DNA from 2 places in the Pelorhabdus sp. sgz311001 genome. Region 1 is predicted to be linked to the other one. Evidence: riboswitches for the same ligand, from Rfam matches in the RefSeq annotation. Region 1 holds a riboswitch; the other holds the start of a gene.
The links. A riboswitch is a leader RNA that binds a small molecule or an ion and turns the genes downstream of it on or off. The one in region 1 is predicted to bind S-adenosylmethionine.
Positions count from the first base shown of each region.

Region 1 (7,471 bases):
TCCATTTGAATTCCTTTATCATGAAAGAAACGCTCGGCCACGCGCGGATATTTCGTCGCAACCCGCATATGGGCATAATCACTTAACTTGGGCTGCAACAACGCCTCTGGTACAGCAACCATAAGACGGCATAAACCATATTTTAAATCGAGAAGTTCATAAACGTCACGATTTTCTTCCAGTAAAACATCTTTTCCAATAATCCCGATATCAGCAGCGCCATATTCAACATAAGTAGGCAGATCGGCCGTTTTAGTAATAATAAACCGTAGCTTCTTGGCTTCGTTCGTAATAATTAATTTGCGCGAGTCCTCCTTTAAGCCTTCAGCGTCATAGCCGCAAGCGGCAAGTTTCTGTGCTGACAAATCAAATAACTTGCCCTTTGGCAAGGCAATTGTCAAATAATCCATATCGCTAGAAGTCATAAAATCCTCCTTAAAACGCCTTTTCTTTAGTTGTTTAAAGCATTAACTTATTAATAAGTTATCACAAATTCTTTTTTTCGTCAAGTTTAGAAAGAAAGGTCTTTTCCATTCATAGGAATTTTTGCCTAGGTCGTAGAATGAGTAATTATGACCAAAAATCGTTTAAGCCTAAAATGAACTCAAATAAGAAGCTTCGCTGGGAGGGTATCCTTTATGAAAATTCTTGTTTTAAATCCACTGTCTGATGATCAAAAGGCTGAAATTGCAGCAATTGATTCGTCCATCGAAGTCGTCACAAGCACGCTGCCGGAAGCCCACTTAGAAATTGCCGACACGGATATACTGGTCGCCTGGGGCTTTATGCACATTGAAGAACTCTTTGCTAAGGCGCCGAATTTGAAGTGGATTCATGCGTTAAGCGCCGGTGTAGAAAATCTAAATCTGCCCGAATTAAAAGAAAAGCAGGTTTTCCTGACAAATTCTAAGGGAATTCATGGTATTCCCGTATCAGAACACGTTTTCGCCATGATGCTGTCCTTCAGCCGCGGTCTCTACCTGTCGCGCCATAAACAGCAGGAGCATCGCTGGAAACGAGTTCCCACTGATGAACTCTATGAAAAAACGATTGGTATTGTCGGCCTGGGAAGTATTGGCCGAGAAATTGCTAAAAAAGCAAAATGCTTCGGCATGAATGTAGTAGCTACCAAACGAGAAATGACGACAGAAATTTTTGTTGATCGTCTCTATCATCCTGATGAAATTTTTGAGATGCTATCGCATTGTGATTACGTAGTAGCGGCACTACCGCTCATTGCCGAAACAGAAAATTTCTTTTCGCAAAAACACTTCGACGCCATGAAACAAACAGCCTATTTTATTAATATTGCCCGCGGCCCCGTCGTCGTTGAACAAGATTTGATTGCAGCCCTCCAAGAGGGTGTGATTCAAGGCGCCGGACTTGATGTCTTTCCTGTAGAACCATTGCCGTCAGACAGTCCGCTTTGGGATATGGAAAATGTTATCATCACGCCCCATGTAGCAGCGCTATCACCTTATTATCTGGATCGAGCCATTAAACTTTTTGCTGATAACCTGTCGCGGTTTATTGCTAAAGGCGAATTATGCAATCAGATTGATCCAATCAAGGGTTACTGAAAAACTATTAATGCAATTCATCAGCCTGCCGCAGCAAGCTAAGTTCTAACGAATCCGTTTCCCGCGGCGACCAATGATGAACGCGGACAAGAGCTACAAGCAATTCGTCGCACCCTAGCCTTTGCAGTCGATCAGCGCCCACTTCGCCATGACAATAATGCAGATATAAAGCCCGTCGCCAATGATCTCGCGGTAGTGCTGTCTGACTGGCCCACTTTCTTCCCCTCTTTTCCCAAAAACAGTCAAATAAGACTGTCCATATTTTATCGAAAGTCGTCACATCGCCTTTCAATCGTCCCACATCATGCAGCAATGCCGCTCTAATCAGCAAATTCAGCTGAATAGAGCGGCTTTTTGTATGAGAAACTGCCAAACGACGAGCGCTATAGGCGACTTGTAGGGCATGATATTGATCGGGAAGATTCATTTGATAAAATAAGGCTCGTTCCTTTTCTTGTAAATATTCCTGTACAAACTGATGATCCTCCGCTGTTAACACAGCGGCAAGAGCCGCTGTAAGCTGGCGAATTCGCTGTTGCCAGCTAGTCACAATAAATCAACTCACTATAGCCTTTTTCTTGCATGGTTTTCTCAGCCTCGGCGCGCTCCTGCGCCCAAAGCGCCATGGCAACACGACGACCTTCACTTCTAAGGGCGGAAGCTTTTGCGATCGCCTTAGCACTAGCGCCGTCTTGCCAAGCAATGTACACATTCTCTTTGGCAACAGCCACTTCTGCGGCCTGCCGCTCTAAAGCCAGTAAAACTCGCTCCATACCTAGGGCGAAACCAGTAGCAGGCGCACCTGGTCCAAACGAGGCCAGCAATTGATCATAGCGGCCGCCGCCGCATACAGGAAAGCCAAGACCCGGCGTATAGCCTTCAAAAACAACTCCCGTATAATAGTCGAAATCGCGGATCATGCCAAGGTCAAATTCTACATACTTGGCTACGCCATAGCTTTTTAAAAGCTCGAAAATATGCGTTAAATCAGAAAGCGCCTGAGCACTTTCTTTCGTATTGGCCAATTTTTCCGCTTTCGCCAAAAGTTCTTCGCGACCGTGGAGAAGCGGCAGTTCCAGTAGCGTCTTTTGGATATTCTCAGGCAGATTGGACTCAGTTACAGCAGCTTGCAGCGCCACGAGATCGCGAGACATTAAGAGTCTCTTCAGGTTTTGTTTCTGACTGCTTGACAAATGACTTGCCGCCATCATGCCGCTAATAAACTGCATGTGACCAAGGCTCAACTGAAATTCTTTTAAGCCGCAGGCGGCAAGCGATTCTACCGCCAAGGCAATAATTTCGGCATCAGCCTCTGGACCGGGCACACCCATAAGTTCTACGCCAGCCTGATGGAATTCGCATTGTCGGCCAGCCTGATACTCCTCCTGCCGAAAGACACTGGCAATATAGCTTAACCGTAGCGGCGCTTCATTTTCTTTGAGACGGGTCGCTGCAACTCTAGCCATGGGCGTCGTCATTTCCGGCCGAAGTACAAGCAAACGATTGGTTTGATCAAAAAATTTAAATACATTTTGCTCGTAAGAATTGCTTTCAGAAGCAATCGATAAAGTTTCCCAATACTCAAAGGTCGGCGTAATGACTTCATCATAGCCCCATTTGTCAAAAAGCTGAGCTAACCGATCTTCTAAAATCCGTTTGCGTTTCGCCTCCTGCGGCAAAAAGTCGCGCGTTCCGTAAGCAATTTGAGGTAAAAACTGCGCTGTTTTCATAGACTCTATTCCTTCTCCTCTGCTTCAATTCGCGGCAAAATTGTCCGATAGCCATCAGCCCCGTAATAGAGACAACGCTTGACACGGCTGATCGTGGCAGTACTTGCCCCGGTTTTTTCTACAATATCGTCATAAATAGCTCCTTTTTCCAACATTCGGGCTACTTCCAGTCGCTGCGCCATTGCTTTGAGTTCGCTGATTGTACAAATATCCTCAAAAAACTGATAACACTCCTCTAGTGTCTCAATGGAAAGAATTGCTCTAAATAATTGATCCGTATGCGGATCCTGTATTTTTTGATTAATGGACATAGCTTGAACCCCCATCATTTTCTTATGTGTTTCCTTTATTCGGTTATTCGGTATAAGAAATAACAGTTCCTGCTTTCCTTTAATTCTTTATCTCTTTTTCTTTTTATCACTTTTATTCTTTAATTTATAAAATTTCAACTAAACTGATACTAAACTCATTATAAATAGCTCGAATATTCAATATATACTTTTTTATTACTTCTCCCTTGACAGACATTCTATCCTTTGCTATTATCAATTCTAACAACTGCATACACTTGTAATTCATCAAGAGTTGGCTGAGGGACTGGCCCAATGAAGCTGCGGCAACCATCGTATTTTGCAAATATGTATAATACGAACGGTGCCAATTCCTACAGGATGATATCCTGGCAGATGAAGCGATTGCTATGACAAGCTAACTTCCTCTGCTCCCTGAGCAGAGGTTTTCTATTTTGTAAAGGAAGTGACATGTATGATTACTTTGAAAAACCTCTCCAAAGTATACCAGTCTGATGCTGGTTCTATACCCGCGTTAGAAAACATTAATCTTACCGTAGAAAAAGGAGAAATTTTCGGCATTATTGGTAAGAGCGGCGCTGGCAAAAGCACCTTAGTCCGTTGCATGAACATGCTGGAAAGACCGACAGAAGGCGAAGTTCTCGTCGCTGGCCAAGATCTCACGGTCTTAACCGAAAAACAGCTTCGCGATGCTCGCAAGCAGATTAGTATGATTTTCCAACATTTTAATTTACTTTCTTCCCGTACCGTATTCGACAACGTGGCCTTTCCGCTAGAGCTAGCCGGAAAAAGTAAGAATGAAATTAAAAATGCGGTTTTGCCGCTCTTAGAGCTTGTCGGCTTAGCTGATAAAGCAAATCAGTATCCTTCCCAGCTTAGCGGCGGCCAAAAACAGCGTGTCGGCATCGCCCGCGCTCTAGCTAGTCAACCAAAGGTTCTGTTGTGCGATGAAGCCACCTCGGCGCTCGACCCGCAAACGACTCACTCGATTTTACAGCTGTTAAAAAGTATTAATAAAAAATTAGACCTTACTATTGTTCTTATCACTCACGAAATGCATGTCATCAAAGAAATCTGTCACCGCGTTGCTGTAATTGAAAATGGTCATATTGTCGAAGAAGGACCGGTCTTAGATATCTTCACTAATCCGCAATCAGCTACAACTCGTGATTTTATCAGTACTTTAGAGCAAAATAATCTAGACGAACTCTTAAGCGATCGTGAAATCCGCCAAGAGAGCGTCACTGGTGATAATCTGCTCGTAAAACTTTCCTTTATCGGCGCTTCTGCTGAAGAGCCTATTATTGCAAGCTTAATTCGTCGTTTCAATGTAGACGCTAGCATTCTCTATGGCAATATTGACCATATTGACAGCACGCCTTACGGGACTCTTGTAATTGAACTGTCAGGCGTTAAAGAAAATATTGAAAGCGCCTTAAAGTATCTACAAACTAAAGATTTAGGAATCGAGGTGATCGGCTATGTCGCAAGAAATACTTCAATTGCTGGCTGAGTCTTTTGGACAAACCGTATATATGGTCATCATTTCAACAGCCATTGCTACGATTCTCGGCATACCCCTTGGCGTCATTCTTGTCGCCACGAATAAAGGACATATCTTAGAAAAACCAGCTTTAAACCGCATATTAGGTTCGATTGTCAATGCAACACGTTCCGTCCCTTTCATTATTTTAATGGTAGCGATCATTCCCCTTACTCGTATAATTGCCGGAACATCGATCGGCACCAATGCAGCCATTGTCCCCTTAAGCATTGCCGCTATTCCTTTTGTGGGCCGCATCATCGAATCGGCGTTAAAGGAAGTCGATCAAGGACTGATTGAAGCTGCTCAATCCATGGGGGCTTCGCCTTTTCAGATCATTACGAAAGTACTATTACCTGAAGCCATGTCTGGTATTATTTTAGGTCTTACGATTACGATCATCAACTTAATCGGCTATTCCGCTATGGCCGGAGCAATCGGCGGCGGCGGTCTCGGCGATTTGGCAATTCGTTACGGCTATCAACGGTTCCGCGGCGATATCATGTTGATTACTGTTATTATTTTGATTGTGATGGTCCAACTTGTTCAATCTTGCGGTGATCTTTTTGCCCGCCGCGTCAATAAACGCTAAATTTCAAAACTAAAAATCAGGAGGGAAATTCATGAAAAAGCCATTGAAATTGCTTTGCCTTGGTCTTAGTCTCATTACAACACTTGCCTTTACCGCTGGTTGCGGCGACAGTAAAAATGCCGCCGATTCCTCTAAGGACAAGGTCATTAAAGTCGGTGTAACTGCCGGCCCCCATGCTGAGTTAATGGATGAAGTCAAAAAGTTAGCAGAAAAACAAGGTCTTAAAATCCAAGTTGTTGAGTTCAACGATTATATCCAGCCTAACGTAGCGCTCCAGCAGGGCGACATTGATGTAAATAGTTTCCAACATGATCCTTATTTAAAAAATATTATTAAAGACCGCGGCTATGATATTGTGAATATCGGTAAAACAGTCATTTTCCCGATGGGTATCTACTCCAAAAAAGTAAAGGACCTTTCGCAGTTGCCTGATGGCGCTACAATCGCTGTTCCAAATGATCCGACCAATGGCGGTCGGGGCCTGCTGTTGCTCGAACAAAAAGGTGTAATTAAATTAAAACCTAATGCCGGTCTTACCGCAACAGCGGCTGATATTGCCGAAAATCCCAAACACTTAAAAGTAAAAGAACTAGATGCCGCCCAGATTCCCCGTTCCCTTGATGATATCGATGCAGCTGCCATCAATACAAACTACGCCGTTACAGCCGGACTGAATCCCTTAAAAGATGCCATTGCCTTAGAAGGCGGCGAATCGCCTTATGCTAATATTATTGCTGTAAGAGGCAAAGATAAAGAAAATCCAGACTATCAAAAACTCGTTAAAATATACCAATCTGATGAAATGAAAGCTTTCATTAAAGACCACTTCAAAGGTTCGGTTATTGCCGCCTGGTAAATAAATAGAGCCAATCAAACAAAACAGGGTTTTTCAAACGCTAAAAGCGATTTGAAAAACCCTGTTTCTTTCTTATTTCATTCAATTCGTTCCGCGATTTACAATTCCATAGAAAAAAGTATCAGCAATCATACAAGCACTCTGTTCCAAACTGTCTGGGCCATCAGCAGCAAATTTCTGAAAAACCATCGTTAAAATCACGCTAAATAAGCAATACGCTGTTCGGTCTGCCTGACATGTTCGGAAAGCTTTTTTTTCAATTCCTTCTTCTAACACTTTTTCCAATAGCGAAATTGTTGCTTTAAAACATTCTCGATATTTATCGCACTGCTTTTCCGAAAGAGATACGCTACTGGAAAAGCCACGCATTTCATGCATAAATACACGCCATAAATCAGCATTTTTAACGTAAAATTCAAGATAAAGACGAATCAGGATTTTGATCTTCTCCAGTGGATCCCTTGCACTCTCTACGATCTTCTTAGCAGCTTCTTCAAAGGGCCGACTCCGCTCAGTGACTAGAGTGTAGAAGAGTTGTTCCTTATTATGAAAATAATTATAAACAGTTCCCTTTCCCGTATCAGCTAGAGCAATGATCTCATCTACTGTAGCCCGATGGTAGCCTTTTTGAGAAAACACCGTGTAAGCAGCATCTAAAATTTGCTCTCGTTTCGTGCGCATGTCTACTGCTGTTGGATCAATTGCTGCTTGTTCTGCCATGGGCACCTCCGTGAAAAATATCTATAATCTATTATAGAAATTCAAGACTTCTCTGTCAATGCAGGTTCAGTAAAACAAAAATTACACAAGCAGGAGGATTTGACTCTTTTTTGCATAATATACGTATATATGTATACAT
Region 1 is NZ_JBVXUT010000001.1:432,804-440,274, reverse strand. Features, by position in the region: gene hisG (ATP phosphoribosyltransferase) at 1-425, opposite strand, end outside; gene AC0MXB_RS02240 (D-2-hydroxyacid dehydrogenase) at 639-1,580, shown strand; gene AC0MXB_RS02235 (HD domain-containing protein) at 1,588-2,130, opposite strand; gene hisZ (ATP phosphoribosyltransferase regulatory subunit) at 2,123-3,310, opposite strand; gene AC0MXB_RS02225 (YerC/YecD family TrpR-related protein) at 3,316-3,621, opposite strand; SAM riboswitch class I at 3,883-4,003, shown strand; gene AC0MXB_RS02220 (methionine ABC transporter ATP-binding protein) at 4,076-5,134, shown strand; gene AC0MXB_RS02215 (methionine ABC transporter permease) at 5,103-5,756, shown strand; gene AC0MXB_RS02210 (MetQ/NlpA family ABC transporter substrate-binding protein) at 5,788-6,612, shown strand; gene AC0MXB_RS02205 (TetR/AcrR family transcriptional regulator) at 6,694-7,332, opposite strand.

Region 2 (7,471 bases), on a different contig from region 1:
TGCTCTGGGCAGTGGCTCTAATCGTTGTAATTTCAGCGGTCATTCAGCTTTTTTCCCGCCTTTACTCTCTGACGCTTGAAAGACAGGGGGAATGGGGACTTTACTTAGCTCTTGGGCTTACAATGAAGGCGCTTGCCCGCATGATTATTGTAGAAACTAGCTTGCTTTGTTCACTAGGGGCTTTAATTGGATTCATTGGCGGTTATCTTTTTTATTTAGGAGCGGTGCGCTTTATATTAACCTATGAGTCTTTCCCGTTTATTTATCCGGATTTTCTTGTTGTTGGCAAAATAGGGGTTTTGCTTTTTCTAGTTTGGCTGGCGATTGGTCTTTTAGCCGCGTGGATTCCCGCGTATCGGAGCAGTAAAGTGGAGCCCAGTTTGGTTATGACACGGGGAGAGTTTGATTGATAGGAGATGGAAAATTGGAATCTTTACTGGGAATTCGCCAGATTAAAAAATTCTATGGCCAAGAAACTATTTTATATGATGTTTCATTTCAGCTAGAAAAAGGCGAAATGATATCCATTGTTGGTGAATCTGGAACAGGGAAAACAACATTGTTGTCTATTTTAGGCTTATTGCAAAACCCCAGTGCAGGTGAAATATGGTTTAAAGGACAAGAAGTCGGGTCGCTTAGCCCGTCAGAGCGAGCAAAGCTGAGAAGTCTATATATTGGCTTTGTTTTTCAAAGAGCGCGTTTAGTCGGGTCGCTTACTGCACTGGAAAATGTATTGGTTCCTGCTTGGCTATTTCAGCAGCAAAAAGCGGAAAAAACGGCGACAGCGGCTAGAGCTGAACATTTGCTGCGCGAGTTGGGGCTTGAACATCGTCTTACCTATTTGCCGGAGCAACTGAGTATTGGGCAGATGCGGCGTGTTGCTCTGGCTAGGGCTCTGCTCTTAGAACCTGAGATCATTTTGGCGGATGAGCCTACAAATGATTTAGATGTAGATTCAGCTGCTATTGTGATGGAATATCTGAAAAAGGCGCAGCGAAACGGAGCAGGTGTTGTCATTGTCACTCATGATCGGCGGCAGTCTGCTTTAGCTGACCGTAGATTTGAATTAAAAAGAGGCTTGCTTCAATTAGTTTGAGTACAAAGTGATGATACTTCTTTTCTTTAACTGGTATACAAGGAGTGGCGCATGTGAAAAAGTGGTTCAAAAGAATTTTTTCTGTATTTTATCGGCTACTAGCAGTTTTGCTTTTTTTGCTGCTATGGGAAGTGGCGCCAAGAATTGGTCTGGCTGATCCGACTTTTTTGCCGCCTTTTTCGAAAGTTTTTGCTGCTTTTTGGAGTTTGCTTCTTAGCGGTGAATTAATTAAGCATATTGCCGTGAGCCTTAGACGTTCGGTCATTGGTTTTGGTCTTGGTCTGGCGATTGCAATTCCCTTGGGACTTTTAATCGGGTGGTTTAGAGGCTTTGAACGGTTTATTGATCCTTTACTGCAGACTTTTCGGCAGACTTCAACGCTAGCCTTGTTTCCTGTCTTTATCTTGCTCTTTGGGATTGGCGAAGTTTCGAAGGTGGCGATTATTTTCTGGGGTGTGCAGTGGGCAATTTTACTGAATACCATTGCCGGGGTTCGCAGTGTCGATCCGCTGTTAATTAAGTCGGCCCGTTCGATGGGGACATCTCAATTGACTATTTTTAGTAAAGTCATTGTGCCGGCTTCAATTCCAGCTATTTTTACAGGTATTCGGTTAAGTGCCACCACTTCTATTCTGATTTTGATTGCAGCTGAAATGATTGGCGCCAATGCCGGCCTCGGCTTTTTACTCTATGATGCGGAAGTGAAATATCAAATCCCTACAATGTATGCTTCTATTATTACCATGTCAATGCTAGGCGTGGCTCTAAATTATACGTTGGTGGCTATTGAAAAACGCGTGACACGTTGGAAAGAAGAGCCTGTTACCGGAAGTTGACAAGCATAGGAAGTTGACTATAGTAAAGTGAGTTGAAAGCTGATGATTCGCATTCAGAATGTAAGTAAAATGTATCAAACACCGCAAGCAACCGTTCATGCGCTCAAAGACATTAATCTGGAGATTAATGACGGTGATATTTTTGGGATTATCGGATTTAGCGGTGCCGGAAAATCAACGCTGATTCGTTGCTTGAATCGACTGGAAGAGCCGGATTCTGGCAGTATTTTAATTGGAAGTCAAGATATTATTACGATGGATAAACAACAGCTGCGGCTGGCTCGCCGCAAGATCGGCATGATTTTTCAACAGTTTAATTTGTTTGATGCCAAGACTGTTTTTGATAATGTGGCCTTTCCGTTAAAGGTGGCTGGTTATCCGCAAACAGAAATTGCTAAACGTGTTGCCGCTATTTTGGAGCTTGTTGATTTGACAGACAAAGCAAATGCTTATCCATTGCAATTGAGCGGCGGACAAAAGCAACGTGTGGGGATTGCCAGAGCTCTTTCAAATGAACCCGATGTACTTTTAAGTGATGAAGCAACTTCGGCCCTTGATCCGCAAACAACTTATTCTATTTTAGAATTATTGAAAGCTATTAATCAAAAATTGGGGTTAACAATTGTACTGATTACTCACGAATTGGATGTTTTAAAGCATATTTGCAATCATATGGCTGTCATTGAACAAGGGAAGATCGTGGAAACCGGAACTGTGGATAAATTTTTCATGAATCCTGAAAGTGATACGGCCAAAAAATTTGTGCAGATTCTGCAAGGGTTTCAGTCAAAACGGATTTTTCGGGAGGGAGAAGGCATTTGAATGATGACTTATTAGACCTATTATTTACCGGTTTTGGCGATACGGTTTATATGGTGTTACTGTCGACCTTAGCCGCCTTGGTTTTAGGATTGCCGCTAGGTATTATTTTGGTGATTACCGAGAAAGGAAATTTATTGGCATCGCCTAGGATTAACAAAATATTAGGAACGATTATTAATATTTTTCGGTCCTTTCCTTCCATTATTCTAATTGTAATTTTATTGCCCTTATCTCGTTTATTGATTGGCACGACACTTGGGGCTACGGCAGCGATTGTACCGCTTTCGATTGGTGCAGCGCCTTTTTTAGCCCGTATTATTGAGAATTGCTTAAAAGAGGTGGGGATTGGAAAAATTGAAGCGGCTGTAGCAATGGGAGCCACGCCTTTTACTATTATCACGCAAGTTCTGATTCCAGAAGCACTGCCTTCTTTAGTCCGGGGTGTCACGCTGGCAATTATTGCGATTACTGGTTTTACTGCTGTGGCTGGCGCTATTGGCGCTGGCGGTCTCGGAAGTCTCGCGATTCGCTTTGGTTATATGCGTTATCGTGATGATGTGATGATTGCCACTGTTATTATTTTAGTCATTTTAGTACAAGGAATTCAATGGGGAGGTGATTGGCTCGCTAGGCGGATTAATCGTAAGCGGTATAAGTTTGAATAAAGGATAAGAGAGAAGGATGATGGGGATGTTCATAAAGAAAAGCTGGAAAAAACTGATTATCATACTTGGTGTTGTTGCATTAGCCACTAGTATGGGAGGCTGCGGCAGCGACAAAAAAGAAAGCACTCAGACTGCAGGAAAATCAGAAGTGACTGTCAAAATTGGTGCAGCCGTTGTGCCTCATGCTGAAATCTTAAATTTTATTAAACCAAAATTAAAAGCAGAAGGAATTAATTTAGAGGTCGTTGTCTTAGATGATGAAGGGCAATTAAATCCTGCTCTGCAGAATAAACAGATTGATGGTAATTATTTTCAACATTTGCCTTATCTTGAGTCTGTTGCGAAGGAAAAAGGTTATGATTTTACAGTAGCAGCTAAGGTTCACGTAGAACCAATTGGTTTTTATTCACAGAAAATTAAATCAAAGGATGACTTGAAAAATGGCGCTACTATCGCAATATCGAATAACCCTTCCAACGAATATCGGGGGCTTATTTTGCTCCAGGCCAATGGATTAATCAAATTAAAAGAAGGGTTAGCTACTTTTGCCGCGACACCGCGTGATATTATCGAAAATCCGAAAAACTTAAAATTTGTTGAGGTCGATCCGGCACAACTGACTAGAGCTTTGCCTGATGTCGATGGAGCTGTTATTAATACCAATTATGTCTTAGAAGCAAAAATAGATCCTAAAACAGCTTTATTTCGTGAAGATGCTAATTCCCCTTATGCCAATGATCTTGTCGTAAGAAAAGGGGATGAAAATCGCCCGGAAATCAAAAAAATTGCTGAATATTTAACTTCGCCAGAGGTGAAGAAATTTATTCAAGATAAATATGGCGTAGCTGTAGTTGCCGCTTTTTAGAAAAAAATTATACTCCATTCCATTGACAGAAAGATAAAGCAATGTTACACTATTAACAATTTCATAGCGAAACTCTTATCAAGAGTGGTCGAGGGACTGGCCCGATGACACCCGGCAACCGGCGTTTTTACGCGTAAGGTGCTAAATCCAGCAGGAGAAATCCTGAAAGATGAGAGAAAGGAAGTTATGTCCCTTTCCTCATGGAAAGGGACTTTTTGTATGCATTGTAGTAACTGTTTCTAAAATGAGTTTTACAACAGGATGGAGGAAAATCATGAAATTGAATTCGAAAATTGTGCACATTGGTGTACGCAGCGATGAGAAAACCGGAGCAATTAGTACGCCGATTTATCAAACAGCATCTTTTGCCCATCCCGCAGTGGGACAAAGTACTGGTTATGATTATACGCGAACCAAGAATCCGACGCGAGAAGTTTTGGAAAAGGGAATCGCAATTTTAGAAAATGGTGCAGGCGGTTATGCTTTTGCGACTGGGATGGCGGCCATTACAGCAGTCTTGATGTTGTACAAGGCTGGCGATCACATAGTGGTGATTCAAGATTGTTATGGCGGAACTTATCGCGTCATTGATAAAGTGTTTGCTCCCTTTGGCTTGACAGCAACTTATGTTGATGCTACTGATGTAGAGAATATTGCGGCAGCCATCCAAGCTAATACTAAGGCAGTTTTGATTGAGACGCCGACCAATCCGTTAATGAGTATTGTTGATATTGCGGCAACCGCAAGGCTTACGAAATCGAAAGGCATTCATTTGATTGTTGATAATACCTTTTTAACGCCCTGTCTACAGCGCCCCTTAGAACTGGGCGCCGATATTGTACTTCACAGTGGTACGAAATATTTAGCGGGCCATAATGATTTATTATGCGGTCTTGTTGTAGCCAAAGATCCAGAACTAGCTGAAAAAATTCAATATATCCAGAATGCTACAGGCAATATTTTAAGTCCTGGCGATAGCTGGCTGTTGATTCGCGGCATGAAAACCTTAGCGCTTCGGATGCAGCGTCACAATGAGAATGCTCAGGCTGTAGCTGAATGGCTCAATCAGCATCGTCATGTAACGAAAGTCTATTATCCTGGTCTGGCGGAGCATCCCGGCAAGGCGGTTCAAGATAAGCAAGCTTCTGGTTATGGCGGTATGGTTTCTTTTACGGTGAAGCGACCGGAACTTGTGCTGCAAGTACTGGAAAAAGTGAAGTTCATTCAATTTGCCGAAAGCCTCGGCGGTGTTGAGACATTGATTACTTTTCCGGCGAAACAGACCCATGCTGATATTCCAGTGGAAACAAGAGAAAAATTGGGCATTGATGATTGCTTGCTTCGTTTATCTGTCGGCGTGGAAGATGTAGCAGATATTATTGCCGATCTAGATCAGGCTTTGGAATAAAAATTGTTTTATGACTATTAACAGGTGTGAGGAAAAAGGAGACGAAGAAATTATGCAGAGAATTCAAAAGTACGCTTCAGAAAAAGCAAGTCATTTTACGGAATCAGTGATCCGTGATATGACACGCGTAGCTGTAAAACATGGCGCGATTAACCTGGCGCAAGGCTTTCCCGATTTTCCAGCGCCTGATGCGATTAAACAAGCTGCGGCTGACGCAATTTTTAATGATCATAATCAATATGCGATTACCTGGGGAACCAAGGATTTACGCGATGGCATTACGGCAAAAGTAAAAAAAGAATATGGTATCGAAATTGATCCGGAAAAACAAATTACCGTTTGCTGCGGCTCCACGGAAGGAATGATCGCGACCTTACTTGCGACGATTAATCCTGGCGATGAAGTCATTGTTTTTGAACCTTTTTATGAGAATTATGGCGCTGATGCTGTTTTATGCGGCGCGACTCCCAAATATGTGACGCTCCATACCCCGGATTTTCACCTCGACTTAGATGAATTAAAAGCAGCTTTTTCTGATAAGACGAGAGCGATTATTATTAATACGCCTCATAATCCTACAGGTAAAGTGTTTTCAGCGGAAGAATTACAAGTGATTGCTGAGTTATGTCAAAAGTATGACGTTTTGGCAATTACTGACGAAATTTACGAATATATCCTTTATGATGGTGCCAAACATATTCCTCTCTATAATCTGCCTGGGATGGCTGAGCGGACGATTATTATTAACAGCACCTCAAAAACTTATAGTGTGACTGGCTGGCGTATTGGCTATGTGATTGCTTCCCCGGAAATTACGGATTCGATTCGTAAAGTTCATGACTTTTTAACCGTTGGCGCTGCTGCCCCCTTACAGGTTGCTTCTGCCGCAGCTTTGCGGTTTCCGGACTCTTACTATCAGGAGCTAGGAGATTTTTACGCCGAGCGCCGTGATTTGCTCCTAGGAGCGCTAGAATCAGTTGGTCTTCGTTGTGTAAAACCGCAGGGAGCTTATTACATTATGGCGGATATTCGTTCTTTAGGGTGGCACGATGATGTAGAATTTTCCTTCTATCTAACCCGGGAAATTGGTGTTGCGCCGGTACCTGGTTCCAGTTTTTATCGTCCCGACAGCGCTGATGCCCATACTTTTATTCGGTTTTGCTACTGCAAAAAAATCGAAACATTAGAAGCGGCTGTAGCAAGATTGAAGAAAGTAAGTTTACAGCATAAGTAGAAAACGTACTGTTGATAAAAAGTGCATTTGTGCCTACGCTAGGGCATAAATGCACTTTTGTTATGTCCAGGTTGATTCATAACTTTTACTGTTGTTTTTTATTTGACCGTAACAGTTCATCTTATGTGTTTAAAAAAATAGTGCATTGGTTTAAACAATATTTGATTTTTGACAGGAAGTCTTACAAGGGGTATATTATTTATAATTACAATTGTAATCTTTAGGAGTGGAAAGCTTTGAAAACGTTACCGCAAATCTCGGACATGGAATGGCAAGTTATGAAGATTTTATGGGCAAAGGCACCGCTTACAGCCAACCAAGTCATTAAGCAAATCGAAGGGATTATGCCATGGAAGCCCAAGACCGTTAAAACAATGTTGGGAAGACTGGTAAAGAAACAAGCCGTCGCTTTTCATGTCGAAGGCCGGGAATATGTGTATTATCCCCTTGTGGCCGAAGTCGATTGTATAAAAGCGGAAAGCCAGTCCTTTTTAGACAAAGTATTTTCTGGCGCTTTGAATGTGATGTTTGCCAATTTTTTAGAG
Region 2 is NZ_JBVXUT010000005.1:40,271-47,741, reverse strand. Features, by position in the region: gene AC0MXB_RS12945 (ABC transporter permease) at 1-410, shown strand, start outside; gene AC0MXB_RS12940 (ABC transporter ATP-binding protein) at 425-1,096, shown strand; gene AC0MXB_RS12935 (ABC transporter permease) at 1,150-1,932, shown strand; gene AC0MXB_RS12930 (methionine ABC transporter ATP-binding protein) at 1,975-2,754, shown strand; gene AC0MXB_RS12925 (methionine ABC transporter permease) at 2,751-3,419, shown strand; gene AC0MXB_RS12920 (MetQ/NlpA family ABC transporter substrate-binding protein) at 3,445-4,284, shown strand; SAM riboswitch class I at 4,357-4,460, shown strand; gene AC0MXB_RS12915 (trans-sulfuration enzyme family protein) at 4,559-5,692, shown strand; gene AC0MXB_RS12910 (pyridoxal phosphate-dependent aminotransferase) at 5,745-6,926, shown strand; gene AC0MXB_RS12905 (BlaI/MecI/CopY family transcriptional regulator) at 7,190-7,471, shown strand, end outside.
Region 2: another riboswitch for S-adenosylmethionine. It lies ahead of AC0MXB_RS12915 (trans-sulfuration enzyme family protein); the one in region 1 lies ahead of AC0MXB_RS02220 (methionine ABC transporter ATP-binding protein).